Regions from separate parts of the Companilactobacillus pabuli genome, predicted to be linked through region 1. Evidence: riboswitches for the same ligand, from Rfam matches in the RefSeq annotation. Region 1 holds a riboswitch; the other holds the start of a gene.
What was found. Region 1 has a riboswitch for tetrahydrofolate ahead of G6534_RS07775 (folate family ECF transporter S component). Riboswitches for the same ligand answer to the same signal wherever they lie in the genome.
Positions count from the first base shown of each region.

Region 2: linked by a shared signal. The riboswitch ahead of G6534_RS04945 (folate family ECF transporter S component) and the one ahead of G6534_RS07775 (folate family ECF transporter S component) in region 1 are both predicted to bind tetrahydrofolate.

Region 1 covers NZ_CP049366.1:1,606,552-1,622,471, forward strand. Annotated here, with positions in the region: gene tsaD (tRNA (adenosine(37)-N6)-threonylcarbamoyltransferase complex transferase subunit TsaD) at 1-167, opposite strand, end outside; gene rimI (ribosomal protein S18-alanine N-acetyltransferase) at 200-742, opposite strand; gene tsaB (tRNA (adenosine(37)-N6)-threonylcarbamoyltransferase complex dimerization subunit type 1 TsaB) at 717-1,439, opposite strand; gene G6534_RS07775 (folate family ECF transporter S component) at 1,506-2,030, opposite strand; THF riboswitch at 2,086-2,180, opposite strand; gene G6534_RS07780 (acyl-[acyl-carrier-protein] thioesterase) at 2,242-2,985, opposite strand; gene rsmI (16S rRNA (cytidine(1402)-2'-O)-methyltransferase) at 2,988-3,857, opposite strand; gene G6534_RS07790 (initiation control protein YabA) at 3,872-4,237, opposite strand; gene G6534_RS07795 (DNA polymerase III subunit delta') at 4,249-5,202, opposite strand; gene G6534_RS07800 (cyclic-di-AMP receptor) at 5,205-5,531, opposite strand; gene tmk (dTMP kinase) at 5,535-6,185, opposite strand; gene G6534_RS07810 (YaaL family protein) at 6,572-6,859, opposite strand; gene recR (recombination mediator RecR) at 6,861-7,460, opposite strand; gene G6534_RS07820 (YbaB/EbfC family nucleoid-associated protein) at 7,460-7,789, opposite strand; gene dnaX (DNA polymerase III subunit gamma/tau) at 7,801-9,507, opposite strand; RNA gene ffs (signal recognition particle sRNA small type) at 9,592-9,674, opposite strand; gene G6534_RS07835 (nucleoside deaminase) at 9,718-10,194, opposite strand; gene G6534_RS07840 (hypothetical protein) at 10,197-10,511, opposite strand; gene G6534_RS07845 (class I SAM-dependent methyltransferase) at 10,555-11,157, opposite strand; gene rplL (50S ribosomal protein L7/L12) at 11,227-11,595, opposite strand; gene rplJ (50S ribosomal protein L10) at 11,634-12,140, opposite strand; ribosomal protein L10 leader region at 12,187-12,306, opposite strand; gene rplA (50S ribosomal protein L1) at 12,341-13,021, opposite strand; gene rplK (50S ribosomal protein L11) at 13,118-13,540, opposite strand; gene nusG (transcription termination/antitermination protein NusG) at 13,660-14,205, opposite strand; gene secE (preprotein translocase subunit SecE) at 14,301-14,486, opposite strand; gene rpmG (50S ribosomal protein L33) at 14,500-14,649, opposite strand; gene G6534_RS07885 (sigma-70 family RNA polymerase sigma factor) at 14,720-15,205, opposite strand; gene rlmB (23S rRNA (guanosine(2251)-2'-O)-methyltransferase RlmB) at 15,399-15,920, opposite strand, start outside.
Region 2 covers NZ_CP049366.1:1,018,972-1,034,891, forward strand. Annotated here, with positions in the region: gene recQ (DNA helicase RecQ) at 1-61, shown strand, start outside; gene G6534_RS04905 (metallophosphoesterase family protein) at 475-1,341, shown strand; gene G6534_RS04910 (aldo/keto reductase) at 1,767-2,729, opposite strand; gene G6534_RS04915 (DapH/DapD/GlmU-related protein) at 2,719-3,318, opposite strand; gene G6534_RS04920 (SDR family oxidoreductase) at 3,324-4,067, opposite strand; gene G6534_RS04925 (LysR family transcriptional regulator) at 4,187-5,071, shown strand; gene G6534_RS04930 (DUF1275 family protein) at 5,218-5,610, opposite strand; gene G6534_RS04935 (FAD-dependent oxidoreductase) at 5,690-7,015, opposite strand; gene G6534_RS04940 (oxalate decarboxylase family bicupin) at 7,026-8,258, opposite strand; THF riboswitch at 8,759-8,854, shown strand; gene G6534_RS04945 (folate family ECF transporter S component) at 8,891-9,421, shown strand; gene G6534_RS04950 (bifunctional folylpolyglutamate synthase/dihydrofolate synthase) at 9,424-10,713, shown strand; partial or broken gene G6534_RS04955 (SAP domain-containing protein) at 10,839-11,480, opposite strand; gene G6534_RS04960 (DapH/DapD/GlmU-related protein) at 11,700-12,278, opposite strand; gene G6534_RS04965 (lipocalin-like domain-containing protein) at 12,458-13,417, opposite strand; gene G6534_RS04970 (TetR/AcrR family transcriptional regulator) at 13,575-14,132, opposite strand; gene G6534_RS04975 (DHA2 family efflux MFS transporter permease subunit) at 14,286-15,650, shown strand; gene G6534_RS04980 (amidohydrolase) at 15,718-15,920, shown strand, end outside.

The DNA.
Region 1 (15,920 bases):
ATACACTTAGTGATTTCTTCAACGTGATGACGACTGGCAACTTCTGGTACCACGCCTCCGAAACGTTGGTGACTCTTAATTTGGGTCGCAATTATATTTGATAATATTTCCTTACCATTTTTAATAACAGCGACACTAGTTTCATCACAGCTACTTTCAAATGACATTATTAATGTATCTTTTTTCACAGTAATCTCCCTTACAAATCAACCATCATTTCCAAAGCGTCGTGATGATTTCTAAAATAATACTTTTTATGAACGGTCTTAGTCTTGAAACCAAAAGCTTCATATAATGCCAAAGCTGGCTTATTAGTAACGTCAACTTCTAATGACATTTTTTCAAAATTACGCTGGCGACAATAACTAAAGGCTTGATTCAACAACAAATGTCCAATACCCATATTTTGATAATCAACGTGAACTGCCAAATTAGTAATGTGCGATTCACTCTTGTCACTCAAAGAAATACCAATAAATGCCACAACTTTTTCTCGATGAACAAGTGACAAATATAAGGCATTTTTGTTGTCGATCTCCATTTTTACAATATCGATAGGCCATGGAACCGGAATGGGATAGATGGTCTCTTGAATTTGCATATATTGAATATCGTCAGTTTGAACTGCTTTTCTCAAAACAAACTTCTGATCTTCAACCGTCACTACCTTCTCTTCAAAATCAAATTTCGGAGTTTTATTACTAGTAAAAAAACTCTTAAACTTCTTCAACATAGGAAACATTGCCGTCGTCCTTATGTCCCTTAGCATACCAATCGTGTTCAGCTTGAGTTAAACGTAAGTAAGTTGGTACAAAATCGTCGATATTTTCAACAGGTTTTGTATTTTCAGCTAACTGAGCTAACTTGGATGCATCTGGCAATGAATTTTCACTCATAATAATTTTTGCTTTGGGAAATTGATTTTGAATTAATTCCTGTAATCTTGGCGTTGCGTTGATAAATTCAAGTTGATCTTGATTGTAATCTTGTAATGACTCAAACAACTTAGCCATTGAAGTATGGTGATCTTCAATAATATTTCTCAAATCATCCCGATTAACTTGGTAAACTCCAGCAAAAGCATTGTCATTTCTAGCATCCATCAATGGCACTAGGATGTGTGCTTTATCCCCGTTAGCTGCCAATAATTTCAAGCTGGAAACTCCAACTAATTTCTTATTCAAGGTATCAGCCAAAACTTTGGCTACTGTCACGGCAATTCTTACCCCTGTATATGAGCCTGGACCTTTAGCCACTGCAATCAAATCTAAATCTTGTGCAGTCAAACCAGCCTTTTTTAGACAAGCTTGGATATCTGGTAAAAGTGTTACACTGTGTGTCTTTTTTTCAGTGGATTCCATCTGTGCTAAAACCTTGCCATCACTAACTACAGCGACAGAAAGTGGTTTATTAGATGTATCAAATGCTAATATTTTCATGTTAATCCCTCATTCTTAATAGAATTTATTTTAACACAGAATTTGGGATAAAAAAAAACCGACCGCTTATTGGCCGATTTTATTAAATTTCGAATTATCAATCCACTTAAGGACGATATACAAAAGCCCTGTCTGGTAAACCAAACTGAATGCTTCCTTTGGTAGTCTGGTAATCAACAATGCTGAATATGGAACGTTTGTCATCATGTGAATCCATATCGTGTTCAATCCAGTATTGACAACTACTGTAATCAAAAGCACTGTTACTAAACTTCTCCAAACTGTTACTTTATGGTTGTAAAGCATGTAACCATAAATTGCGCCAGCGACTAAAGCTGAGAAAGTGAATCCTAGGAAGAATCCACCACTCGATGGCATTACAACGTTACTGATAACATCAGCTAAAACGTTTGCCATGGCAGCTTTCACTGGTCCAAAATAATAACCTAATAATCCTATTGCAATGAAACTAAAGCCGACTTTCAAGGTGTTGCTCCCGACGGAAAGCTTTGATAACACCATCTGCATTGCGATCAACAATGCCATCCAAGTGACTTCTTGCACGCTTATTACTGTACTTCTACTGTTCATAATCGACATCTCCTAGACGGAGCTGCCACCAGATATAGGCTTAAGACGTATATAAAGTGGCGAATGCGGAAACAAGATCGCGAGATAACTCTTTGTCCGGTGTTCACATTCCGTTCCACCAGCACTTAACGCCTTGAATCCTACTCCAAATTTTTTAGTACTCGTCTATCATAGCACTATTTTTTCTGTAAACAAGTATTTTGTTTGCATTTTACTTATTTCTCCATTCAAACTGAGCAATAACGTTCAGCACGTCACCGTTCTTTATCCAATGAATAGATTTATTGTTCGTATTATCTAGTTTAGCATATGCGACTGGTTGGCTTTCCGTATTGAGTTCTTTGTCGTACTTAATATCCATGCTAGTCAATTGATGACTACCGATAAAATCGATATCTAAGGTATCAACCATCCAATCAAAATAATATGAATTATTAACATGTTTATTAACATCGATATTGTAGTAACCGATATGTTGGGCTTGTTGGAAATCAAAGTCATCCGGTACTTTGACCCGATTGAAACGTTTAAGTTTGGTAGTTTCAACTGCTCCAAACAAATCATCCAATCTATCAGCTGCACTGACAATCTTACGTTGTTTGATATCAATCAAGACAAAGGCACTCGTTGCACTGACCATGCGGTTGCCTTCTTCGTCATCGATCCAAAAATCACGATAGAAGAAATACTTATTGAAACTTGTTGCTTGAGTCGTGACTTTAATTTTTTGACCAAGTCTTGGCATCTTATCAATATCCATGTGATATTGAACCACGACCCAACCTAAGCCGTTATTCTTTACCATTTCACTACTATCGATATCTGCTTGATGCAACTGCTTTTCTGACGTCAACAACATCACATCGACTAGAGCTGACAAACGCATGTCGCCGGTAAAGTTGACGAAATAATAAGGTACTTCCATCTCGATTGAAAAGGTTCTTTTTTCAGTCACGATTATTCTTCTCCAATTCCATGATACAAATTATAAACTTCTTGTTTCTTTAAACCATTTTGTGAAGCCACTTCTTTGATAGCTTTGTTAGGTTTTAATCCCTGTGCTATCAATTTATCGACTGAGCTTACTAAATCGTCGTCAGACTCAACTTGAGCGACCTCTTCAGGCTTACCTGCAATAATCAAGACGTATTCGCCTTTAGGGTCATTTTCCTCATAATAAGCAGCTACTTGATCCAAACTGCCACGCAGAAAGGCTTCATGAATCTTCGTTAATTCACGAGCTAAAGTGATTTGTCTGTCACCACCAAAATTGTCAATCAAATCTTGAATGGTTTTTTTTACTCGATAAGGTGACTCGTAAACAATCGTTGTCTCTTCACGATTAGCCAAATTATTTAAAGCTTGAGTTCTTTCTTTACCTTTTCGGGGTAAGAATCCGTAGAAATAAAATGGTTGTGGGTTGATTCCTGAAGCAATTAAAGCTGTAACTGAAGCAGTCGCTCCTGGCAATGGTACGACAGGAATCTCTTCTTTGATAGCAGCTTTAACTAATTCCTTACCGGGATCACTAATTGATGGTGCCCCAGCATCACTTACTTGAGCTATTTTTAGTCCTTGATTCATTTTTTCTATTAATTCTGGAATACGTTGAGCAGTATTATGTTCATGAAAACTTATTAATTCTGTTGGTATTTCAAAATGATTTAATAAATTTTTGGTATTACGCGTATCTTCAGCAGCAACTAAATCGACGTCTTTTAACGTGTTAACAGCTCGAAAAGTCATGTCTTCTAAATTACCAATTGGTGTTGGCACTAAAAAAAGGCAGCCCTTCGAATTATCAACAAAACTTCTTTGTTCCTTCATTCAAATAGCTCCCCTTATCTGTTCTTAATTGCTTTTTTCTTACTCTTCTTATTACTTCCATAAAGGACATTAGTACAGAAGATACATTCTTCTTTGTCCTTACGATGAGTTCCATAAAATTGTTGGCAAACATGAAATCCTTTGCGATATAAACTTTCCAAATTTAATCGTGAATAGGATAATTTATTACCATTAAAATCCTTATCTTCATAACCCATCTTTTCTAAATGCTTGCGAAGATTTTTGTTTTCAATCTTTAACTCTTCTTTTTCTTCTAGAGTCTTTGACAATTCTTCTTTAAGCAAAGAAACTTTTTTACTTATATCATTTAGTTGATCTGTGATTGTCTCAAATTCATCATATAAATCTTTCTCTGCCATGATTTCACCTACTAATCCACAAATTTTAATGACAAATCTTCTAAAATAGCTTGAAACGAAACATTACTTTTCCACATTTGTTGTGCTGTGAATAAATCATCTGACATTTGGATAACTCGTTTAATACTCTTATTTGACAAGATATCCACAGATGTTAATGTCGATTTTTCTAAATTGTACCTTATTGATAATATATCACTAAAAATTTGATTCAACATGTCGAAAAACAAATGTTGTTGATCCTTATTCTCTACTAACGGCATAACGTCAGTCTGTATATCCACAAATGAATTTATTTTTTGTTTATTAATTTCTTTCAACCAACTCGTTATAACTGTGGTATATGCTTGAAATTTTTCACCGTCAATAGTCTCTAAGTATTTAATATCAGTGACTCTTAAAGCACGTTTGGCTTGTTCTTCTTTAAATCCTAAGTTAACTAACGCTGCAATTTCATCTTCATTACTTTGATTAGAAAGATGAAAAATTTGCACACGTGATTGAATCGTTGGCAACAACTGTTTAGCAGATTCAGCCAACAAAATAATCATCAAATTACCTTCTGGTTCTTCAATTGTTTTCAACAAGTTATTAGCAGCCTGGACGGTCATCTTCTCTGCTTCATCAATAATCAGGATTCGACGTTTCCCTTGAGTAGCGGCCATATTAGCTTCTTTTTTGAAAAACTTAACGTCATCAACACCGATACTTCTTTTATCAGTCTTGATTTCTAAAACGTCAGGATTATCGCCTAAAGCAATCGTCTGACATTTTTGACACGTTTGGTCAGGTGCTCCATCTACTAAGTTATCACAAAATTGGCTTTGCGCTAACCAAATTGCCATTTGTTGTCTGACTTTTGATGAAGCACTATCGATCAAATACGCGTGCGACAACATATTGGAAGAAATAATTTTTTGAAACTCATGAACTACGCGCGGTTGTTCTTTTACTAAACTTTCCATTATTAAAATCTCACGAATTTATCCACCGGTAAAATGAAGCAAGTTGCACCACCGACTTGAACTTCAACTGGATCAGCCATGCTTGAAGCAGCCTCTGGCATCAAGAATGTTGGTGTAACGTATTGTGAGCGAGTATGACTAGTTTTCTTGATAACAGCTAATACATCGTCAACTTTTTCCTCTTCAACACCGATTAAGAAGGTACAGTTTCCGGCTTTCAAAAAACCACCAGTTGATGGCAATTTAGTAGCACGAAAATTGTTTTTCACTAAGTTAGCTTCTAAGTGTTGGCTATCTTTATCTTGGACAATTGCAACAATTAATTTCATAATTTATTTTCCTCCATTAAAAACATCGGGAAATCTCTTGATTATAACATCTAAAGCATCAGCAACGACTTTTTCCACAGGTTGGGCAGCGTCGATAGTTTTGATTCGATCTGGATTATTCTTAACGATCTCCATGTATGAATCATAAACACGTTGATGGAATGACAAAGCTTCCTTCTCCAAACGATCCATTGCACCTTCGTGGTCTTTTCTAATTCGACTAAGACCAACATCTGGCGTCACGTCAAAGTAAATTGTCAAATCAGGCAAATGGCCATCGATAGCAAAATCATTGATCTCAGTAACTTCTTTGGTACCAATTTGACGACCGCCACCTTGGTAAGCAATTGAACTATCAACGAAACGATCACTCAACATAACCTTGCCTTCGTCTAAAGCTGGCAAAACAGCATCAACTAAATGCTGACGTCTAGCCGCTGCGTACAATAGAGCTTCAGTTCTAGGGTCCATTTCTTCATCATGAATATCCAAAATAATTTTTCGGATTTTTTCAGCAATGATACTGCCGCCGGGTTCTCGAGAAAGAACGACTTCTTTATCAGTTCTTTCCTTCAAAAGTGGCAATAGCTTCTCAAGTGCAGTCGTTTTGCCCGCTCCATCTGGTCCTTCAAATGATATAAATATTCCTGACATTATATAACCCCTTTTAAATGATTACTACTATTTTACTTGAAAAACGAAATAAATGAAACTCATGGCAAGTTGTTATTTGGTTTTGATTAAAAATAAATCGAAGTCAAAAATAGCATTCATATATAGAATGTAGTTCTATTCAGAAGAACTACATTCTAATAATATGAATGCTATTTATTTTTTCTATTAAATTATAAAGCTACTATCTAGTCCGGAATAGCAAAGAAAATTGGCTCAGTAGTGAAATTATTCTTAGCAACTTGTTGCTTAGAATAAGGCCGAGTTTTGAGATTTTGCGCACTTGATTTATGCAAAAGTTCAAAATCGTGCCCACTACGTTCCAGCCAAATTTTCTTTGCTATGGAGGACGGCAGTTAAAAACACTACTACCAGTGCTTTTCAGCTCGACTAGGTTGCTTCAAGAAAGTATCTTCTTCACCAAAAATAATATTGGTCGTAGCCTTAGCTTGGGCCTTTCTTCTTCTAGCTTCTAAATACAAAAATTGATACTTCAATTGATCTAATTTCAAATGAATTCTTGTCGTATCGTCTACATCCACTGAATTATTAATCATTCTTTGGGTATTCCCGATTCGTCTTTGAATCTGGTGAATATTATCTAAGAGGCGATCGTCTTCCATTTTTTGGACAGACATTTTCTTTCTACCAAACATGTTAAATCTCCCTGCGACCTAGAACAGCACTCTTTAACGTCATTTCATCGGCATATTCAATGTCTGATCCGACTGCTAAACCATGTGCCAGTCTAGTTACTTTTATTCCAGCTGGCTTAACTAATTTGGCTAAATATTGAGCGGTTGCTTCCCCTTCTGGGGTTGCATTTGTAGCAATAATCAATTCTTTAACGCTTTGATTTTGCTTCAAACGATTAAGCAACATCTTAATATTCAAATCTTCTGGGCCAACTCCATCAACTGGCGATAAGACCCCTCCTAGGACGTGATACAACCCGTTATAGCCGTTCATATCATCTAAGGACATGATGTCTTTAGCTTGTTCGACGACTAAAATAGTTGATTGATCACGACTCTTATCACTACAAATTGGACAAATATCCTCAGTGGTAATATTTCCACAAATCTTACATTTCTTTAAATCTGTTTTAGCGGAAATTAAATTATCAGCAAATTCTTTAACTTGGTCTTTGTCCATACCAAGTGTGAAAAATGCCATTCGAGTAGCAGTCTTGCGACCAATACCCGGTAACATCATATAGCTATCGATTAATTTCGAAATTGGTTCTGGATATTTCATTACATCAACCCGTTTGTGTATTTACCTAATTTTGCTTGCTTGTCATCATCAACAGCCTTGAAAGCATTGTTCAAAGCATCGATCAACATATCTTGCAATGTATCTGGATCATCTGGATCGATAATCTTGTCGCTGATTGTCATATCAGCAATCTTCTTGTCACCAGTAACTTTAACTACAACAAAATCATCGACTGATTTACCAGTGTATTCTGTCTTATTAAGTTCTTCAGTTGTAGCTTGAACTTCTTTTTGCATCTTTTGGGCTTGGCGCATGATATTGGCCATGTTGCCACCCATTCCACCCATATTTGGCATTCCTTTACTCATAATAATTCCTCCTAGTCATTTTTTACATCAACTATATCGTCACCAAATAATTTTAATGCTTCATCAACGGTGGGATCAGTTTTTTTAGTTTCTTTATTAGATTTTACCGTGTTTTTCTTGGTTGAATCAATATTATTATCAATATATTCTTTTCTTATTTTAGGCCAGTCGACCTTAGGCACGAGAACTATTTGACAATCTTTTTTCAACAACCTACTAGCATTGTCGGTCAAAGACTGCAAAAAGTCACTATCATCTTGAACTTGTTCGAACCACATAGCGTAATCAAAAGCGACTACGATACCTTCTGAAGATGCAGCAACTGGTTGTGCGACTCTCATCATAGCACGTTGTGAAATTGAAAGCATACTCATTAGTTCGGGCCACATATCTCTAGCCGCTGCCAAATCATTCTTAGTAGCACTGCCGAGAACTTTATAAATTGCTGTCTTGTTCAAACGAGTATTGTTGTTGGCACGATGATGAGGCTTAGGCTTTGAACTGCTCTTTTGAACGACTGCCCCACTAGACAAATCTTTGACCTCATTTTGTAGGTGAGAAACTTCATCACGCAATTTATCGATGACTTCATTTTCAACTGGCGCTTCTGCTTCTGGAGCACTAGTTTTAGCTACCTTAGGCTCAGAAATCTTAACTGTCAAAATTTCCATATAAATATCAGTTTGATTGGAATTTTTAAGATTCTTTTGGGTTGCACTAACTTGATCAACGATATAAAACAAGCGGTCATTGTCAAATTTATCCGCAATTGCCAACAATTCTTTGGTCATGACTGAACTATCCATCTGATTAGATAAATCAGAATTGGAATTATACAAAATCAAATTACGACAAACTCGAATGATCATCTCTGTAAATCGTAAAGCTGAACGACCACTCTCTAAGATTTGATACAAACTCGTCAAAGCTTGAGCAGGCTTATTTTCAGCGATAGCCGTCATATAAGAAACAATCTGTTCATTGCTCAAAGCGCCGGTTACTTCTTGGGCATTTTTAAGCGTTAATTCATCATCGCCATATGACAAAGCCTGGTCCAAAATACTCAAAGCATCACGCATTCCACCTTCAGCAGAAGCAGCGATAATGTCCAATCCTTCTTCGTCATACTTAATATTCTTATCATTTAAAATAAAAGTCATTCGTTTCAGGATATCTTGTTTAGAGATTCTTCTGAAATTAAAACTTTGCGTTCTAGAAATAATTGTTGCGGGAATCTTTTGCGGTTCGGTTGTTGCCAAAATAAACATAACATTTGCTGGTGGTTCTTCCAATGTTTTCAGTAAGGCATTGAATGCACCTTGAGAAAGCATATGAACTTCATCAATGATATAAACTTTATATTTGGCTTCAGTTGGAGCGTATTTAACTTTGTCACGAATGTCACGGATCTCTTCGACACCATTGTTTGAGGCGGCATCAATTTCAATCACATCATTTAAACGATTTTCATTTGCTGCCAAACAAATTTCACATTCATTACAAGGTTCGCCATCTTGGGGGTTAAGACAATTGACTGCCTTAGCTAAAATCTTTGCACAGGATGTCTTTCCAGTACCACGTGGCCCACTGAATAAATACGCATGACTAGTCATATTGCTAGCCACCGCATTTCTCAGGGTCTGAGTAATGACATCTTGGCCAATTACGTCAGAAAAAGTTTGGGGACGCCAAACTCGATAAAGTGCTTGATATGCCATTTTTTCTCCTTCAAAAAAATCTGATATGTAAATTTTAACACAAAAAAACTCCTAATCCGGAATAGATTAGGAGGCTAATATACATAACAAAAGGCACATGGTACACCTTACTTAGTGCTGCTTTCTTCCGAACCTGACACGATTCACAAGAGCACCATTGCCCTAAGGCCTTACGGCAATAACTATGATACTATAAATTACAAATTTTTTCTACTTTTTGCGACGAATTTCTCGAAAGAAATTGCGAAGTAAGTCAGCTGCCTCTTGGTCTTTGACCCCACTCAGCACTTCTGGTTGGTGATTGTAGCGGGTCTCAGCCAACAAATTATTGATAGAACCAACTGACCCTGCTTTAGGATCCTTGGCACCATAAATAACTTCTTCGATACGACTGTTGATGATAGCACCCGCACACATTGGACAAGGTTCCAGCGTGACAAACAAACTCGTGTGTTCCAAACGCCAACTACCAACTTTTGCACAGGCCGCTTCAATTGCAATGATTTCCGCATGCTTAATCGCATTTTGGGTTTCTTCGCGTTCATTTGAACCACTAGCAATCACTTCTCCGGTTTGGTTGTCCACTATGACACAACCAATCGGAACTTCTCTTCTTGATTCAGCTTTTTTTGCTTCCTCTAATGCTAAATCCATGTACTCATTTATTTTATCTTCTGAAAATATCATTTTTAACCGATTAAATTAGTTACTTTCTTTTCTAAATATTTGGGAAATACTGGTGCTTTGAGTTTTAATTGTTCCTGTTCTTTTTTCAAAGTTTCCAAGATATCAATCAATTCACGTACTTGATCATCGGATAATGTACCGACAAAAGCCATTAATTTTTCGTTACCGTGAAGATATTTATCAACATACTCTTCTAATTTCGCACGATCTTTTTGAACCGTCTTATTTTTCAAAAGATGAATTACAGATGATACCGTTAAAATTGTACCTGCAGAAATTGCAGAAATAATAATTCCAATTACGATTTTTTTCTTCATAAGTAAACGCCTCCAACATGAATATACCATATTCAGGAGTAATTTAAATCAATTTACTTTTCAAAATATAATATCCTTTATCACGTGTAACCACTTCAACGTTGCCAAAAGTTGCATCCATTAGTTTTTTAGCTGAAGGAGCACCTTGTTTCTTTTGCAAGACGATCCATAATTCACCATTTGGTTCGAGATAATCCTTTGAGTCAGCTAAAATTGAATTGACAACTTTTTTACCAGCACGAACTGGTGGATTGGAAACGATCAATGCATACTTGCCTGATACCTTATCGTAAGTATCTGATTCAAAGATCTCAACATTTTTAATTTGATTGTTGTCGGCATTTTTCTTAGCCAAATCTAATGCTCTTAGATTAACATCAACCATAGTTACGTCACGTTTTGTCTGTTCTTTAGCCAAAGCCAAACCGATCGGACCGTAGCCACAGCCAACGTCTAAGATATTGCCATTAGGAATGTTCTGGAAATCAATTGCTTCAATTAATACTCGCGAACCGTAATCAATCGTTTGTCTAGAAAAAACCCCACTGTCAGACATAAAATCCAAATTATGTTTGCGCAAAGTAAAATTGAAATTCTTAACTTCATGCTCCACACTAGGAGTATTTTCAAAATATTGATTAGCCATAGGTTTCATCCTTCCTTTTTTGGATAAAAAAAAATCCTCTTACGAGGATTAATTTTAACATAAAGTGTATTACTTCAATGTAACTGTTGCACCAACAGCTTCTAGTTTAGCCTTCATGTCGTCAGCGTCAGCCTTAGCAACGCCTTCCTTGATAACCTTAGGAGCACCATCAACAAGGTCCTTTGAGTCCTTCAAGCCAAGTCCTGTGATACCACGAACTTCCTTGATAACCTTAACCTTTTCTTGACCTGCTTCTGTAAGTTCAACGTCAAATGAGTCCTTTTCTGCAGCAGCGTCGCCACCAGCAGCACCGGCAGCAGCAACTGGAGCAGCAGCCTTAACGTCAAATTCGTCTTCAATAGCCTTAACAAGGTCGTTAAGTTCTAGAATTGAAGCATCTTTTAAATCATCGATAATCTTTTGTGTATCTAAAGCCATTATTGTATCCTCCAAATATTATGAGTTTTTTTAGTTAATTAAGCTTCTTGTCCGTCGTCTTCTTTGTCTGCGAGTGCTTTAACAACCATAGCAAAGTCACGTACAGGAGCTTGTAATACAGATACCAACATTGATAGCATGCCATCTCTGTCTGGTAATGTAGCTAATTCTTGAATTTCGTCAAGAGATGCAGCTTTACCTTCGATGATTCCACCCTTGATTTCAACGGCGTCAACATCTTTGGCAAACTTAGCAGCAATCTTAGCAGGTCCAACAGGATCTTCTTCAGAATAAGCGATAGCTGTAGGTCCAACGAAGAACTTCTCTAGACCTTCAACACCAGCTTTTTCAGCTGCACGTCTCAAGATTGTATTCTTAACAACTTGCATAGTAGCATTTTGTTCACGTAATTCAGCACGCATTTCAGTTGCTTGTTCAACTGTTAGACCTAAGTAATCAACAACGATTACTGATTTTGCGCCTGTAAGTTGCTTAGCAATTTCATCTACTTCTGCTTGTTTTTGTGCTAATACTTCTTGCTTCATTATTACGTTTCACCTCCACAATTTTTTAGTTAATCTTCTACAAATTCGGCTAAAAATAAAATCTCTGTGCCCTAAGGACACAGAGATTAAGTGAAATAATCTTCTGGCCTCGGCAGGATATTAAGACTTTCATCACCTGAGTCTTCGGTAGAAATCAACTATGATAATTTATCATTATTTTGGTAATTAGTCAACACTTATTAAGCGTTGATCTTTAGACCAGGTCCAAATGTAGATGTCATGTTTACACTGACAATATAGTTACCCTTCAATGATGCAGGACGTGCTTTAGCAATTGTGTCGTAGAATGAACTGAAGTTTTCTACTAACTTGTTTGTATCAAATGACATCTTACCGATTGGTGCGTGGATAAGACCATTTGAATCTACACGGTATGTAACTTGTCCGGCTTTAATATCATTAACAGCCTTTGTAACATCCATTGTAACTGTACCTGTCTTAGGGTTAGGCATCAAACCTTTAGGTCCAAGAACACGACCCAAACGACCAACTTTGGCCATCATAGGTGGTGTAGCAACGGCAACATCAAAGTCTAACCAGCCGTCTTGAATCTTTTCTACAAGGTCGTCTGAACCAACGATATCAGCGCCGGCTGCTTCTGCATCCTTAGCTTGTTGTCCTTCAGCGAAGACGATAACCTTTTGAGTTTTACCTGTACCGTTAGGTAGTACAATAGCACCACGAATTTGTTGATCAGCTTGTTTAGGATCAACATCCAAATTGATAGCAACTTCAACAGTTGCATCGAATTTAGCGTAGTCAACTTTCTTCAATAGTTCTACAGCTTCTTCAGCAGTATAACTTTTGTTTTTATCTACTTGTTTTAATGCTTCTGTATATTTTTTTCCATGCTTAGCCATGCTAAGTTCCTCCTTGCTTTGTGGTCTTACGGGGTTTTCCCCTCCCACTTGTTAAGAATGTTTTCACATTCTTTGTAAACTGCTCAATCTAGTCTTTTACTTTACTTCAAAGCCCATACTTCTTGCAGTACCAGCAACCATACGCATTGCAGCATCAACGTCTGCAGCATTTAGGTCTTTCATTTTGGTTTCAGCAATTTCGCGAACTTGGTCTTCAGTAACTGTGGCAACCTTGTTTGTGTTAGGTTCGCCAGAGCCCTTTTCAACGCCAGCAGCTTTCTTCAATAGAACTGCAGCTGGTGGTGTCTTAGTAACGAAATCGAATGAACGGTCTTCGTATACTGAGATAACAACAGGGATAATCATACCCTTTTGATCTTGTGTACGTGCATTGAAGTCCTTTGTAAAGGCAACAATGTTAATACCAGCTTGTCCTAGTGCAGGACCAACTGGAGGAGCTGGAGTAGCCTGTCCAGCAGGGATTTGTAATTTTACTACGTTAGCAACTTTTTTAGCCACGGTGCATACCTCCTTGTTCCGTGATGTGGTCATGATGAGAATAAAAATTTTCTCTCCCACATGTATGTGTCAAAAACATACCGTTATATAGTAGCACGGCCTACTAGTCTTTTCAATAACTATTTTTGTTTTTCAACTGATGTGAAATCAAGTTCAGCTGAAGTCATACGACCAAACATATCAACGTCAACTTTAAGTTTTCTGTGTTCATCATCGATTTCTGTGATCTTACCAGTTGTATCTGAAAAGGCACCATCAGTGATGTTAACTGTTTCGCCAACTTCAAAGTCAGATGGCTTATTAGCATTCATGCCATATTGCTTCATGATGCTATCAATTTCCTCGGGTAATAGTGGTGCAGGCTTACTACCTGAACCGTGACTGCCGACAAATCCAGTAACGCCTGGTGTATTACGAACGATAAACCATGACTCATCACTCATAACCATTTGTACTAAAACGTAACCAGGGAAAGTTTTTTCCATTTCTTTCTTTTCTTTACCGTTTTTCATTTTTGTTTCTTCTTCTTCAGGAACAACTGCTTGGAAAATGTAATCTTCCATACCCATTGATTGAGCACGTGATTCTAGATTTTCCTTAACTTTATTTTCATATCCTGAATAGGTATGCAAAACATACCATTGTTTTTCGCCAGCTTCAGCCATAATTTCCTCCAAAATTCAAAATAAAAAAACTCCGAACCACAGTCGAAGTTTTTCTGATTGCTAATATCATAGCAAATTTTTGACATTCTTACAATCTATTTACCCATGATAAAGGTTTGTAATAATTTAATTAGACCCCAATCAACTACGGCAAAGAAGATTGCATACATTAGTGATGTAGCGATAACAGTCCATGTATCACGTCTGTTTTCTTTAAATGTAGGCCAAACAACTAATTTCATTTCTTTATTGACACTACCAAAAAATTTAAATAGTTTCATTTGTTCCTCCAGCTTATCTTGTTTCTTTATGTAACGTGTGTTTTCCACAGTGCTTACAGAACTTTTTAACTTCTAGACGTTCTGTGCGGTTTGGGTTCTCGCTGATTGTGTAGTTACGTGAACCACAAACAGTGCAAGCTAATGCGACTTTTCTTAATCCCATGTTTATCTCCAAAATCTATTCTTAATCTTATTAATTGTAAACTCTGGAAGGTTGTTTGTCCATTGCAAACTCATGACAAATCAGAATCGTCTTGCTTTAAAATCAAATACTTCAAGCGATAAATTGCGTTTTGAATTTTTTTAGGAGTACACGATTCTTTCTTACAAGCTTGGTCCATAGTTATCTTTCCTAAAATGAATTGCATCGCTGTTAATTCCAGTTTACTCATCTTTTCAGTCAAAATTTCAACTTGATCTTTTACCTCTATTAAATAACGATGACCGTCAATTGGCCGTTGATTCGGATGAACTTCTAAGGGCTCAGTCATCCCATTGATTTTTCTCTTACTCGCATTTTCACGTCTGATCAAATCAATAACTCGTCGTTCAAATTTCATCTTAAAGAAGCTACCAAATTTTGAACCACTGGTACCATCAAAAATTTGGCAAGTTTCATAACAAATTATAAAAGCCTCTTGATACCAGTCTTCACGATCAAAGCCAACGATATAGTAATGTTTAGCTAAATTATCAATCATCGGATGATATTTTTTCACTAGTTTATCTAGGGCTGATGAATCTCTATTAGTTCTGACTTGTTCAATCCATAGTGATTCTAGGCTATACATTTGGCGTGTTGTTGTGGGAATAATCTTATATTTTTAGAATAACATTGCTGTTTCTTGCATTAAAAGAGAACATTTGTTTACAAAAAAAACGAATGAAATTTAATCATTCGCTTAATATAAATTACGCATTTCTTGAAGCAAAAGCTTGGTACAACAAAATACCAGTCGCAACTGAAGCATTCAAACTTTGCACGTGTCCGACCATCGGAATATTCAAAGTTTGATCAGCTTGTTTGAGAACTAGTGGTGAAATTCCCTTACCTTCGTTACCAATGATCAGAGCGACTGCTCCTTTGGCATTCCAGTTACGATAATTGTCACCTTCCATAGCTGTACCAAAGACCCAAACATTCTTCTTCTTCAAGTCTTTGATTGTGTTAACTAAGTTAGTTACACGGACTACTGGCACGTGTTCGATAGCACCAGTTGAAGTCTTAGCAACCGTTGAAGTAAGTCCAGTTGAACGATGCTTTGGCACGATGATTCCATGAACGCCTACGGCATCGGCTGTACGCATGATTGAACCGAGGTTATGGGGATCTTCAATTTTATCCAAAATCAAAATAAAGGGATCTTCATTTTTCTTCTTAGCATTGTCAAAGATATCTTTCATTTCAGCGTATTGATAAGGGGCAATGTAAGC
Region 2 (15,920 bases), 590 kb from region 1:
AGAGCAGTATGGTGAAAGCTTCTTAAATGAAATTAAAGAGTATCAAGCTTCAGAAGTGTAGTTAATAGGTCATTTAGAAATGATCTATTTTTTTGTCAATCTAGGGTAGATAATAATAAATGTTTTACGAAAACTTAAAATCAAAGGTAAAAAATAAAAAGGGAAACAAACCTTGATATGACGGGGATCTGAAAAAGGGAGGACGGGATTAAAACTGTATTTCGGGCTAAAAAGGGACTATATGACGATCAAGTGATGTCTGAGAGACGCATTCTATGATTATTTAATGATGAACTGTTCATTTAAAATAGTGAAAAACTCAATAAATCAATCAGAATGTAATGCATATTTGAAATGAAATAATTGTTTAAATAATATGTTTTACGAAAACATAACTCAAAAAACCAAAAACAAAAAATTATGACACAAAAAGCGTTAAAATCAAAGAATAGGGACAAAAGAAGGGGGCAAACAATGAAAAAAGTAGCAATTATTTCGGACATTTCGGACATTCACGGCAATCTTACCGCCTTTTCTCAAGTCATTAAAGATGCAGAAAAGCAAAGGGTAGATGAATATTGGTTTTTAGGTGACCTACTCATGCCTGGTCCTGGTGCAGAGTCTATTTTGGAACTACTCAATCAAATCAATACTACCCAATTCATTCGTGGCAATTGGGACGATTTCCTATTTGAAAATATTTTGAGTGTCAGCAAAGAATATATCAATAAACCCCAAACCACCTATATGATTGAGTTAATCAAATACGTAAAGAATCACCTTGACCCTAAATATATCCAACAAGTCCAGCAATGGCCTATTTCAAAAAATATCAACTTTGAAGGCTTAAATATCCTTTTAACGCACAATCATCCAAAGAAAAACTTTGGACACGAATTGCTTCCATATGAAGATCAAGCCAACTTCGATGAGTTATTATTCAACAAACCTTACGACCTCGCAATATATGCTAATGTGCATCATCAATTAATGAGAACTAGCTCCCAAGATCAATTGGTTATTAATCCCGGCTCAATTGGCCAACCATATACTGCTTGGAAAAAATTCCGTGCTGACAGACGCGCTCAGTATGCAGTTTTAAGTTTTGATCAAGGACTTGTCGATGTAAACTTCAGAAAAGTCGCATACTCAATTGATGACGAATTAAAAATCGCCGAAGAAAATGATTTACCATTTCGTGAGCTGTATCAACGACTATTTGCTGAAGGAATAACTTTTACGCACGATGATGATGCTTTAAATGAACAAATTGAGAAGCATGATTATAAGTCTGATGCACTTGAATATCTGAAGAATTTAGAATCTTCTCAAGATCTCTAATTTAGAGGTTCTTTTTCTTCAAATACACAACTTCGTATAATATATATTATGTAACCTTAAATATCAAAATCCGATTTAACTACTGGATTTTGGTATTTTTTGTTCTGCTCTATTTTTTTGGCTTGGATTGCTTAATTATGATTTTAAATTTGATACTTGTAATTCTTTTTAGAATACATTGGTTCTTAGTTTATTTCTTCGTAACAAAACAAAAAGCAAAATCTGTGATGAGTCTACAGATTTTGCTACGTTTTAAATAGTAATTATAAGGTAAATAATTTGATCACTTAGTCATTGAACTATGAGAAATGCATTTGAACAAGATTTGCTCTAAATAAATGAATTTTTACTTCTAACCCGTAATTTTAAAAAATATATGTGCACGTTCACATATATATCAAGTATATCAAGAAATAAGAATCTAACTAATTAATATTCATATCTTTTTCCCATTCACCACGAGTATTTACTTGTGCTAAATCTCCAAATTTTTCGAGCATATTCATTTCTTCATTAGATAGTCTTATATTAGTAACTTTTATTTCATCATCAATATATTTAGATTTAGTGATGCCAATAATTGGTGTTGTACCTTTTTGAATAGCCCAAGCTGTCGCAATATCAGCTGCTGAAGCTTGATGTTTTTCTGCAATGATCTTCAAACTGTTATTTAATGATTCTAAGTTTTGCATCATTGGATTATAGATTTCTGCTCGAGTACTTCCCTCAGGAAATGGATGAGAAGAATCATATTTTCCAGTCAAGGCTCCTTGTTCTAAGACCATGTATGAATAGAAGTCAATATTGTTTTCTTGGCAGTATTCAATTAAACCAGCCTTTTCAGAACTTCTGTATAACAAACTATAATGGTTTTGGATTGCATCAATCTTATATCCAGCTTCGCCTAGTATCTCATTGACTTGTTTGATCTCTTGAAGATTGTGATTAGAAACTCCAACATGTTTAATTTTTCCTTCTTTTAAAAGTGGAATCAAATATGGAGTCCATTTTTCTACATCTTTAGGGTTATGAATCCAATATAGATCAATATAATCTGTATTCAGTCTTTTAAGACTTCCCTCTAACATTGTTTCTACAGGATTTTCAACGTCTTCAGCGATTTGTGGAGTAAATTTTGTTGATAATTGGTAATCGTTACGATCATATTGCTTTAAAACTTCTCCTAGAACTTGTTCCGAATGTCCCATGCCGTAAACAGCAGCTGTGTCCCACATAGTAAAACCAGCTTTGATTGCCTTACTAGCAACTTTTTGAAGGTCATTTTTTTCTAATTTACTGCCGAAATATCCATTTCCTAATTCGCCAGTATCTCCCCATGCCCAAGTTCCAATAACAATTTTTGGTGTTTCTAATTTCTTATTTTTCATTTCTATTTCCTCTTTTATTTTCGTTTTCTAATTTTTTAATTACTTTTGCGGGATTGCCTACAACAACTGCGTTATCTGGTACATCTTTTGTGACCACTGAGCCAGCTCCAACAATGGAATTCTTACCAATTGTGATACCAGGAAGAACTATTGCTCCGGCACCGATCCAAGAGTTCTTCTTTAAATGAACGCTTTTGGGTATTAAATTTCGTCTATTTTTTTCATTCTGATCATGATTGATTGAAATAATGATGGCTTTAGGACCAATCAAAACATTATCTTCTATGTTTACTCCACCTAGAGAAACCATATTGACGTTTTTATTTATATAAATGTTTTTTCCAAGATTAACTTGTGGTCCAAAATCCACATTGAATGGTGGCATAATAGTTAGATTTTCATTTTTTTGTTCAAATAATTCGTCAAGTAAACTCTGGCTTTCTTCATAAGAGTGAGTAGTTTGATTGTACTTTCTCAGAATTTCAATATCTTTTTGAACGATAGGCTCTAATTCGTCATATTCGCTACTGTTATAAATAATCGTTTGCCCTTTTAATGCATCTTTAAATACTTTTAAGCTTTCTGCCATTAAAATCAGACCCTTTGCTCAGAAGGACGAATAACAATATCACTGATAGCCACCCTTTGTGGTGTATCGATAGCGAAGACAACTGCACTTGCAACGTCACTAGTGATCAATGAGTTATTTGGTTGCTTCCATGATTCTACTAATTCTTTAGCTTGATTTTCATCTTTGGTCGTTTTATACAAATTGGTTTGAACTGCTCCAGGGGAAATGATTGTTGAACGAATATGATTATCTAGTTCTTCTTGTCGTAAACCTTCCATGATTGCTCTCACAGCAAACTTTGTACCGGCATATACAGCTGAATCTGGATATACAACGTGACCAGCTACAGAATCAGTTGCTAATATATGACCAAAACCTTGTTTATGCATAACAGGCAGAACTGCAGAAATTCCATTTAGGACACCCATGACGTTGATATCAAGCATTTGTTTCCACTCATCTCGTCTATCATCACGTAATTTTGATAGTGGCATAATTCCCGCATTGTTATAAAGCGCATCAACCTTTTTAAACTTTTGAACAGCTAAATCAACGATCTTTTTCATATCGTCTATTTTTGTAACATCAATGAACATGAAAGCAATTTGATCCTTTGGCAATTTATCTGCAAGCTCTTTTAAAGGTTCAAGTCTTCTTGATCCAAAGACCACATTAGCACCGGCTGATACTAATTGTTTTACTGTTTCTGCACCAATACCACTCGATGCTCCTGTAACGATAATTGTTTTATTTTTTAAACTCATAATTTTTTCCTTTCGAATTCTTTCTTTCGTAACTCTATGCCTAAGATTATATGGGTTGACACTAGTAATGTCTAATACCTATAATGAAAAAATAGGTCTAACTAAAAGGCAGAGGAAAAAACATGGAAATAAGAGTTTTAAAATATTTTTTAGCAGTTACACAGGAAAAGAATATGAATAAGGCTGCTCAGTTATTACACATTTCTCAACCTACAATATCTCGACAGCTTAAAGCATTGGAAGATGAATTAGGAACTCAGCTTTTTATACGTGGAAATAGAGAGATTACTTTGACTGAAGACGGCAAATATTTAGTAGATAAGGCTAAACAAATCATTACTTTGTCTGATCAAGCGGAGTTAAATATTGGAAATGAACCTTCTTCAATCAGTGGAAGAGTCATCATTGGTTGTAATGAGACACCTAGTGTTAAATATTTGGCCGAAGCGACTAAGAAAATTAATAATGATTACCCTAATATACTCATCGATTTTGTCAGTACGAATGCTGATACGATCAAAAAGTCATTAGATAATGGAATTTTTGATTTTGGAATCATTCTTTCACCAACGGATAATAAGAATTATAGTTTTTTAAATCTTCCGGGCAATCAAGAATGGGGACTCTTTATACCCAAAAATGATGACTTGGCAAAGAAAGAATCAATAAATAAGAATGATTTATTAGCATCGAATTTAATAATTTCTCGACAACCTGAATTTACTAATACGCTGAATAAATGGATTGGCAGTAATCAAGAAAAATTAAAAGTAACGGCACTATACGATTTGCTTTATAACGCCCTACTCTTTGTTGAATCTGGAGTTGGATATGCACTTGGCGTAGGACGTACAATCAATACAATCGGAACTGATCTAGTTTTTCGCCCACTATATCCACATTTGAAGTCTTCAAGTAGTTTGATTTGGTTGAAGAACGTTAATATGTCTTCGGCTGCTAAAGTCGTTTTAAAGCAGATGTATGATGAAGTTGAAACAAACAAATAATGATTATAGGTATTAAATTGAATAAAAAGCCAACATATTTGATGCTTTTTAGATATATTAGTTACTGTTTTATTTTTTCACAACAAAACAAAAAGCAAAACCTGTAATGAATCTACAGACTTTGCTCTGATTTATCAGACTTCCTTTTAAATAAAATTTTTAACATAACTAGTTAATAACGATATAGCCAATATTATTAAAATAATTAGAGGTATTAAAATTGTTTTGTTTGCTAGATTGTCCTTGGTGTATCCAACTAGACCGGCTCCAGTTATAAAACAAAACATCAAAGCAAATATCTGTATGGCATTCTGTCTAGCTGTTTCCGCATGAGAAACAGATTCATCAAAAACTGCTTCGGCTAATACCCTTAGATTACTTGTCATTGTTAGCGGTGTGAACGTTTGACCTCGTACTTTTCTAAATTCTTCCAGTTCTCCCGCTACTGTCATCGATAAAAACATGGCCGCTATTTCAGTATTTCCTAACATATCTAAGAAATTGGATATTGAAATTTTCCCTCCATATTTTTTCCTCATTCTGATTTAAATTTGAACAAAATACATAAACTAAAAGCCAGAACAGGACTACCTGCTCTGGCTTTTGCTGTCAAATCACTTATCTTGATTGCCAAATTCCATATAAGTCACTAGCTTGGCTAGGATAAGCAAATAATTGTTGTTGTAAATCATCAGCACTGACATGTTGTTGAATTAGTAATGATAAGTAATCAACTAATTGATCTGCATCTTGACTCAAAACTTCTGCTCCAACGATTTGTTGATTACCTTTATTGAAAATGATTTTTAGTTTTGCTAAATCATCACCATTACGGGCATACGTTTGCCAATTCTTTATATCCATCGTTTTTACTTCTAGTTCAGGCTTATCAGCAGCTTTTTGTGTACTAATTCCTACTTGTCCTAACTTAGGTATGCTGAATACAGTCAAGGCAGGTGTTGGATATTTAATTGGAAATTGTACTGGCTTCTGTAAGTTATTGCCTAAGTATTTACCTTGATAGATAGCGTAATTACTTAGTTTAGGGACAGGGGCATCACAACAATCACCAAGTGCAAAAATTTGAGGATTGCTGGTCTTTAGTCTTTCATCAACTTTGATACCTAGTGGACCAAATTTTACACCAGCGACCGATAAATTCAAATCTTCTGTATTTGGTACCCTTCCAGCAACACAGTAAATGGCTTTTGTTTCGAATTGATCTTGATTTGTAGTTACTTGGTAAGAACCAGATGATAGTTCAGTAATATTTTGGATGGTATTATCAAATTTAAACACTACCCCAGCATTCTCCAAGCGACTAATTAGAGTTTGAACTAAACCTTGATCAAAAATCCTTAATGCCATTCGATTATGTTGAACGATTGTTACTTTCGTTCCTGCTTCCGTAGCTATACTAGCCAATGCGAATGCGATGATTCCTGCACCAACAATCGTTATCTTGTCAGGTAGATTAGAGGCCTTTAGAAAACTAGCACTGTGTTCCATATATTGACTTCCAGGGAACTCTAATTTTCTAGGGCGAGCACCAGTTGCTAAGACAATCGTTTTAGCTTGGTACCTTTGACCATGAACTAAAATTGTATTTGAATTTACAAAAGTCGCGTGACCTTCGATAGTTGTTATTCCTGCATTGACCAAATTATTTCCGTACCGTTGATTAGCAGCCAAAACCACTTTGGCACTATGACTTGCCATTTCTGACCAACTAAGTGGTGCGACATCTTTTACTAACTGAGTCATCCGAAAATGTGTTTCAGCGCTAGCTAACAATGCACGTTTTGGAGTACTACCACGGTTGATTGTTGTTCCACCCCAGTCACGTTCTTCAACGATGGCTACTTTAAATCCACGACTGGCCAAATTTAAAGCGACAGAACCGCCACCTACTCCGCCTCCAATAACTAGAACATCATATTGCATCTGATCACTCCTATTTGAAGACTTGTCCGGCTTTATATTGAAGATCTTGAGGGGTCTCCTCAGTAGAACTTTCAACATTCTTCTTTGAATGGCTTTGATCATACCAAACTACTGCGGCTTCTTCTTTAGGAAATTGTTCAACTGTTTCTGGACTGATATTCAAATGATCAGAAACCATTTGTGTTGGTGAAGTTGCCAACCATTTGTTTAGAGAAATATCTGAATAAATAGGATTCTTGAATACTTCTAGGAAGATCAAAGGTTCATCACCGATATTCTGGATATAGTGTCCGGCAACTATTGGAATTACACCAACGTCTCCAGCTTGAAAATTAAAGGTTCTAGCAAGTGAGGCAGAATTGAAAACACCCACTTTGGCGTGTCCTTGAACAAAGTAATCCCATTCTTCTGACTTAGGGTGCCAGTGAAGTTCACGCATACCACCTGGTTGAATTTCTACGATTGCAGCTGAAATTGTTTGTGCAACTGGGAAAACTTTTGAATCAATGATCCAGACCTTACCAGCTTCGAACTCGTGTGGTTTCAGATCGTTCATATGGAATGTAAATGGTGAAGGTACGTCGCCATTTGGATTGTTCTTTTTAACTTCAGAAATTGGGCCTGGGACTTCACCATTGAAGATGTATTTTTCCTTACCAGGCAAGTTGGCTAATACACTTTCATCAACTTTGAAATTAGCGGCAATAATATCCTTTGGAGTATGGGCTAACCAATCAGTTAGTAAGAAGGTATTATTTTCAGAGAAATCAGGTTCACTGAATACAAGTAGGAATTCACAACCTTGATCCAAGGCTTGAATTGAATGAGGAATTCCGGCTTCAAAATTCCAAAGGTCTCCGGCATTGATATCATCAATAAAACTACGACCCTCGGCATCTAGCGCTGTTACTCTAGCATTTCCGGCAATCATGAAGGCCCATTCAGCTTCTTTATGCCAATGTAATTCTCTATATGCTCCTGGCTTCAAACACATATCGACTCCAGCTAAATCATGTGAAGCTGGTAGTTCACGATTGGTAACTTCACGTGTCCAACCGCCTTCTTCAATCCTCATATGTGCATCAGAAAAGCTAAAACGTAGATTGGAAACTGTACCATGATCAGTGATTGGTGGTACAAGCAAATCAGGGTTTTGTAAATCACGTTCGTAATTTCTAGGACCTCGATCAATCCAACCCGCATTATCGGCTGTACGCTCAGGTTCAACTCTTCTATTTGACATTTTGTATACCGTCCTTTTTTTGATAACTCAACAGTATAGCAAACGATTTCAAAAGGCAAACGATAACTCAAAAACCAAAAAATTATTTTCAATAATTCATTTAATTGTTGGAAAATGGAGCATATATTCTTTATTATTTGTTTAAATAATCTAGCATAAAAGGTATTTATAATAATTTGTTTGATTTACAAAAATATAAAATCCTAGAAAATAAATATAATATTTTTTTAGAAAAATATTGTCACTTTTTTTAAAATACTGATTTAATAGGATTTATAAATTCAAATTCGACAAGACTTAACCTTCGTTCCCAATTTATATTGCTCAACTATGATTTTAAATCCAATACTTGTAGTTAATTTCTAATTTAAAAATCATGCAAATAACCTTGATTTTTTCAGTAAATTATTTTTATACTTAACGAGTTAAATTCATAATTAAAGGAGGAAAGTGTTTCTAATTTGACATAAATTGTCATTTTAAATATGGAAAATAAAAAAAACAGAGTAGAGAATAAAGCGTTAAGTGTCAAAAAGACGGAATGTGCTTTTGAACGAAAAATTTTTATTTGCGATTTTATTCTCGCATTCGCTGCATAATAACGTGTAGCAGCTCTATACGAGGTGCTTATTATGAACAAAAAAATAAATACTTATTCACTTACAACGATGGGATTACTTATCGCTATGATAATTATCTTAACTAATTATCTAAGTGTTGAAACGCAGTTTTTACGTGTTTCATTTGAATTCATTCCTCAAGCTATTTTAGGAATGCTCTTTGGTCCTTTTTGGGCCGGTATTTCCTCCGTTGTGGCTGATATAATTGGAACGACATTATTTGGAAAAGCTGGATTTTTCATAGGCTTTACTTTAAATGCATTCATTGCAGGTGTATTGTACGGGCTTTTCTTTTATAAAAAAGAAATTACCTTTAAAAATACTTTCATATGTGTGTTATTAAATACTATTATCATTAGCTTATTTTTAACTCCACTGTGGCTCTCAATCATGTACAAGGTTCCTTTTTTCAATATCGGTTTATGGATACCCAGAATTATCAAATCTGTTGCTATGCTCTTTATTCAGACAGGATCCATTATGTTCTTTGGTAAATCATTACCGTTAAAAACTCTTACTAGTCGCTATATGGTCAAAAAGTAATCATGTTTACGACAGGTGAAGATGTTATCAAATGGATTCTTTCTAGGGGATATTTTGGCAGTTCCCCAGGTTTAACACGTATAAAAGAGCTATTACGTTTACTTGATAATCCTGAAAAAACATATCCAACGATTCATGTTGCAGGCACTAATGGCAAAGGGTCTACTACACGTTATCTTGCCAATTTATTAAAATCCAATAATCTAAAAGTAGGAACATTTAACTCCCCTTTTATTAAAGATTTCGCCGAACAAGTAGAAATTAATGGTCAGGAAATATCTGATAATGACCTAATAGAAATGGGCAATAAAATAAAACCACTGGTAGAAAAGATGGATTCTCAAAAAGAATTTTATGGGATTACTGAATTTGAAATCCTCACTGGTTTAGCCTTCTATTATTTTCAAGGAAAAGTCGATATTGCCATAATTGAAGTTGGCATGGGCGGCCTATTAGATAGTACTAATGTCATCAAACCTGAATTTTCAGTTATTACAACGATTGGTTTAGATCATACAGCTTATTTAGGTAATACAATTGAAGAAATTGCATATCAAAAAGCTGGTATTATTAAGCCTGATGTGCCTGTCATTTTAGGGAATATTCCTAAGAATGCTGTAGATGTCATCAATCGATATGCTGACAGAAATCATGCTCGTACTTATATTTGGAATCAAGATTATCATTCTATTTATAAGACATTTGTTAATCAAAGATTTGAACAATTTGACTTTGTAAATCGTCATACTATATTAAAGAATTTAGAAACTCCACTGATTGGTCATCAACAAGCAGAAAATGCGGCAGTGGCTTTAGAAGTTTATTATTTATACATCCAGAAACATAATCTACCTTTTAATAAGCAAGAAATATCTAAAAGTTTACTACAAACAAAATGGCCGGCAAGAATGGAAATAATCAATTCAGATCCTTTAATAATAATGGATGGAGCTCACAACCCTCATGCAATTAAACGACTGAAAGAGAATATTCTCAGTGATTACAGTAATTATCACGTTAAAATCCTTTTTTCAGCCATAGTTACAAAAGATATTGGAACCATGTTAAAAGAATTATTAAAAGTTCCAAACGTTGATATTACATTGACCACTTTTAATGATACAAGAGCTATCAATGTAAATGACTATAAGGATTGGAACTCATTAATAACACTTTGTTCTGATTGGAAAAAAGCTTATCAAGAAATCAAACACAATTTAAAATCCAATGAATTACTATTAATTACTGGATCGTTGTATTTCTCATCAGAAGTAAGGTCACAATTGAAGTAATAAAATTATGATGTTTTAAATGAATTTTATAATTGTAAGTCAATACTCTACTTTTAAATAGGGTGTTGACTTTTTTTTATTATTCAGCAAAAATAGCAAAATCTGCGATAAATCTACAGACTTTGCTATTTTAAATACATTTCAATCAATTTATTATTTTTAATCATTAATTCATGACTGTATTTCTTTTCTTGATCAGAGTTTCTCACTAATTTCCAAAGAATTGCTGCGAACTTCATTGAATCTTTGTACTTTTTTGAAGATTTATCATTCATGAAGTCTCGTACAAAATTGTTCCATTGATAAGTTTGTTCTTCTTTATTACTAGTTATATCTGATTCGTCGTTTTCTATAACGTGGATTAGATCGGCAACGGTAGCTTTTGTATCTCCACTCTTTTCAACTTCTCTCATTTTAATGCCCATTGATTTACGAAATGAGAATTTTGGTACATTGTAATAATCTTCAAAGAATTTTCTAGCTTCCTTATTTAAAGAAAAGCCGGAATTCAGCAACTTTGTATTTAATCGTATGTCTTTTTACTGCAATTTTTTAGAGGTACTTCGTCTTGTTTTTCTAACAGATTTGATATTTGACAAAGGTATGCCATCCAAGAATTTTACAATATAGTCTGTTAACTCTGCTTTTGTTCCATAGCTTGGTAATTTGTATTCTCTGCATATTTGTTGTAATTCTGTTTTGTACCAATAAAAACTAATGAAAACTTCACTATTCATTTTTGAATCAAATTGTGGCCTATTTGGCATGTTTTTGCTCCAATATTTTTGATAATTTAAGAATAACTATTTGTATTTTTTTATCAATTTACTTATCCGACAGTAGTATTCGAAAGGCACTTTTATTACAAACAAATGTGCATTTAACGTTGATATTATGGCATGTTAATCAAAGCATGGAAATTAAGTTCTTGGCATCTTGTCCTGCTAATAATTTTTCGTGCTCTGTCATCAAAATAAATCTCTCCTTTAGTATCTTAAATCACGTAATTTTTTAGCCGGTGCTCCTACGTAAATGCTATCTGGCTCAACATCTTTAGTCACTAAGGCATTAGCCCCGACAATTGAATTTTCACCAATAGTTACTCCGGACAAAACAGTCACATTAGCTCCTAGCCAAACGTTTCTTTCAATATGAATTGAACCCGTAATTAGATCATCCCGATGATTGGGGTTTTCAGCATGATTTACTGTTACCAAACTAACTCGAGGTCCAATTTTGACTTTTTCATCGATCCAAATTCCACCAAGATCCATGAAGAAACAATCTTTATTAATAAAAACATTATCTTTAACAAACGTTTGACATCCCACGTCAGCATTATAAGGTGCCTTGATGTCAGTCGTCTCGGGAATTTGGTATCCATATAACTGACTAAATAGTTCTCGACGTTCTTTTGTATTATGGGAATGTTGATTAATTTGATCGATTATCAGTGAATTCTTTTCGACGATTTCATCCACCAATTCGAGTTCTTCTTTAGTGAAACGTAAATTGCCACCTTCACGAGCTTTCTTCAAAACTTCTTCTTTGTTGATTTTGAACACATTCTTTCTACGATTTTTACTTTTAGCATAAAGGATGGTTCTAACTTCGTCTAATACTTATCTTGTATCTAAAGAAATACAATAACTGTATATCAAAGATATCTTATATTTCTCTCTTATAATATAAACAAAACAATCCTTAAAGAGTTCTTGGACACTTTAAAGATTGTTTTTTTTGTTTATCTTTTACCCCAGTCACTCTTAAAATCAGGAGTACGGGCACCAGGAAGTAATTCTACTACACAGTCTCCCACATGATTGTTTGAACTATCAAAAATTCTTGAAACTTGTTCATAATATGCACCATTGCGTTGGCCTGCCATAATTGGCTCTAAAGTATAATGCTCATCTTTAATACCAGGCAAATCTATATCCCATCCAGATGAGAATTTAATACCATCTACTTCAATAATTTTCTTTGGTGTAATCGTATATTTATTGAGACGTTGTGAATGGTCTGTGATATAGGTTCCGTCTTGGTAATCATCTTGTGGGAATGAGAATAGCATTACTTGCTCATTATCTTTGAAGCGTAGAGAGAACCATTCCCATTGACTTAGAGGATTTAAGCTTTGGAATTCGCCACCTTGTTTGTCGAACCAGCTATTTCCCTTAATTTGAATTGTTTTATCATCTAAAATAAGTTTACCAGTTGTTGGCATACTAGGATAAGAATAGTAAGTAGTTGATCCAAGTTCAGGTTTTCCCATTACTAAATATCCATTATCAGCATGCCAAAATGCGCCCTTACCAAATTCAGTTTGTAATGAAATACTAAAATTGTCAGCTTCAGCATTAATAATAAAGCCATCATTACTTTTTTCGATAGAAAGTAGATCATCACGTTTAGCAAAGTTATCTCCAACTGAGTAACCTTCACCATCTTTTTGTGCTTTTTCGAAGAAATAATGCTTGTTATTAGTAAAATCAGTTAATGCTAGTTGAGTGCTCCAAGGTTCTAAATTACCAAATGCAGTTTTGATTAAAACTATTTGATAACTGTATAAATTATTATTCTCATCATTTAGAAGGCCTGTGGCATACCACCATTCAGATGCTTTATGATGAGCCAACCATTCTTGATTAAAATTTCCATGTTCTTTTCCTAAATAGTTAATTGTTTTTATTGATTCATTCATGTATTCGATTCTCCTCAGCATTTTGTTTACACTTTGAATATTAGTTTACAGAGTGTTCAATATCAATATGCAATGTTTAGAGAATTGTTCTATTAATTAACACTTCTGGTAAATATGTTCAAAAAGTAATTAAAAGGCCAATATTGTTTAGGAAAAACTAACTAGTTTTGATTACATTTTCAATATCTTTATCAGAATAGCTCTGCAAAACAGTCAATAAATTACTAATCGTTTGCGGAGATTCCTTTTTTCCATTTTGTAACCAGTGCAATAAAACGCTGATACTTCCATCAACTGCATAGTCTTCTATATAGTCGTGGATATTTGATCTCTCACTTTTATCATCAGAACCTGCAAAAGACCGAGTTAATTTCATAATCGACCTTTTAAAATTGCTGGAACCATCCACATTTAAAAGCACAGAGAATAAACGATTGTGTTCTCCTACGTATTCAACGATTTTTTCCAATCTGGAAGCGTTAGAGTCATGTTCCTTTAAAAATTGTTCTAATTTTTCATATACACTATTTTCGATTTTTTCGAACAAATCAAAAATATCAATGTAATAAGTATAAAAAGTCGCCCGACTCAATTCTGCTCGTTTGCATAATTCGGTGACACTAATCCTATTTAAATTTTCAGTTTCCAGAAGTGATATTAAGGTTCTTCGAAATATCTCTTTAGTTATTTTGGTTCTTTGATCTTCTTTTTTCACGATTTTTCTCCTCATGTGTTTTGTTTAATTGACAAATTCAATAATCTTGTACAGTAATTTTACACTATAACAAACATTGTAGGTTGTTATAAGACAGTGTGTCAATTAAAATTAATCCTTGTAAACCATACTTCTACGTTAAGAGGAATAATTATGAAATTTTTATCAAAGAAACAAAATGGGATTTTTATTACGGTTATTTTGATGGCTATTATTTCAACAATGATGGCCACTGCTTTGAGTTCGGCACTCCCTGCTATAATGACAGATTTTAAGATATCAGCCGGTAGTGCTCAATGGGTAACTAGCCTATATTCATTAGTTAGTGGAATCATGATTCTAATCACAGCATTTATTATTAAAAGATTTCCCACTCGTAAGATCTTTCTTATTAATGTTGGATCTTTTACATTAGGATCTTTAATTAGTGCCCTTGCATCAAACTTTATTATTTTAATCATTGGAAGAATTTTTCAAGGAATTGGAAATGGCTTAGTATTGGCATTAACACAAGTTATTATTTTAAAAATTTTTCCAGCGGATCGACAAGGATTTGGAATGGGATTATATGGATTAGCGATAGGATTAACCCCTGTTATTGCGCCATTAATTGCTGGTATATTGATTGATGTCGGTAGTTGGAGATTGATTTTCTATGTAGTTATCGTGATTTGTATAGTAGATTTGATTTTGGCTTTTATATTCTTAGACAATATTTTGGATCAAGAGAAAAGTTCATTTGATATTAGTTCTATGATTTATGCTGCTTTAGCTTTTACAGGAATTATCTATGGTTTGGGAAATATTGGTAATTTCAAATTTTTCAATCTTCAAACTGGAGGCAGTTTATTAGTAGGTTTAATTTTTCTTTTCATTTTTTATACAAAACAGCTACATATGAAAGCACCGTTGCTTAATGTTAAAGCATTTGAAAGTAAAGAATTTGCATTTTCAACGTTAATCAGTTTTTTGCTATATGCAATTTTGAATGGTACTACGACTGTCCTACCCATTTATATACAAACACTTCAAGGAAAATCGGCAACAGTATATGGTTTAGTAATGATGCCAGCAGCATTATTAATTGGAATTTTAAGTCCAATTGCTGGTAATATTTATGATAAATATGGAATAAGGATTTTAGGATTGGTTGGTAGCATTTCATTGATCATATTTACTATCATGGCAACTTCTTTAAATCTAAAATCAAGTATTTTGTTCATAATCATTGCTACTATTTTTGAAGGAATTGGTGTAGCAGCATTAATGACTCCAATTATGACTTGGGGGTTAAAATACTTGCCAGAGAATTTAATAACAGATGGAACAGCAATTATTAATTGTTTACGTACAATTGGTGGGGCTTTGGGAGCAGCATTATTCGCCGCTATTGTGACTTTGGTTTCTACTTCGGTAGGTATTATCGGTATCAGAATGTCGTTTATGGTTATGGGGGCTGTTTCATTATTAATGTTATTGATAGCATTGTTATTTATAAAAGAAAAAACTAATTATTAAATACGTATTATTCCCTAAAAATTCTGTGGTACATTTGAAGTATCAAAAAATTAAGGAGGGAATCAAATTGACAATTCAAAATGAATTAATGCAAGCTTTAAACGATTCTGAAACAGAAATTATCCAAATTCGCCGCTACCTTCATCAACATCCCGAAACATCTTTCCATGAAAAGAATACTTCAAAGTATATCAAGGATTTTTATCATAAATTAGGTATCGAAACTAAAAATTTTGGTGATGGTTACGGCTTTGTAATCGATATCGATTC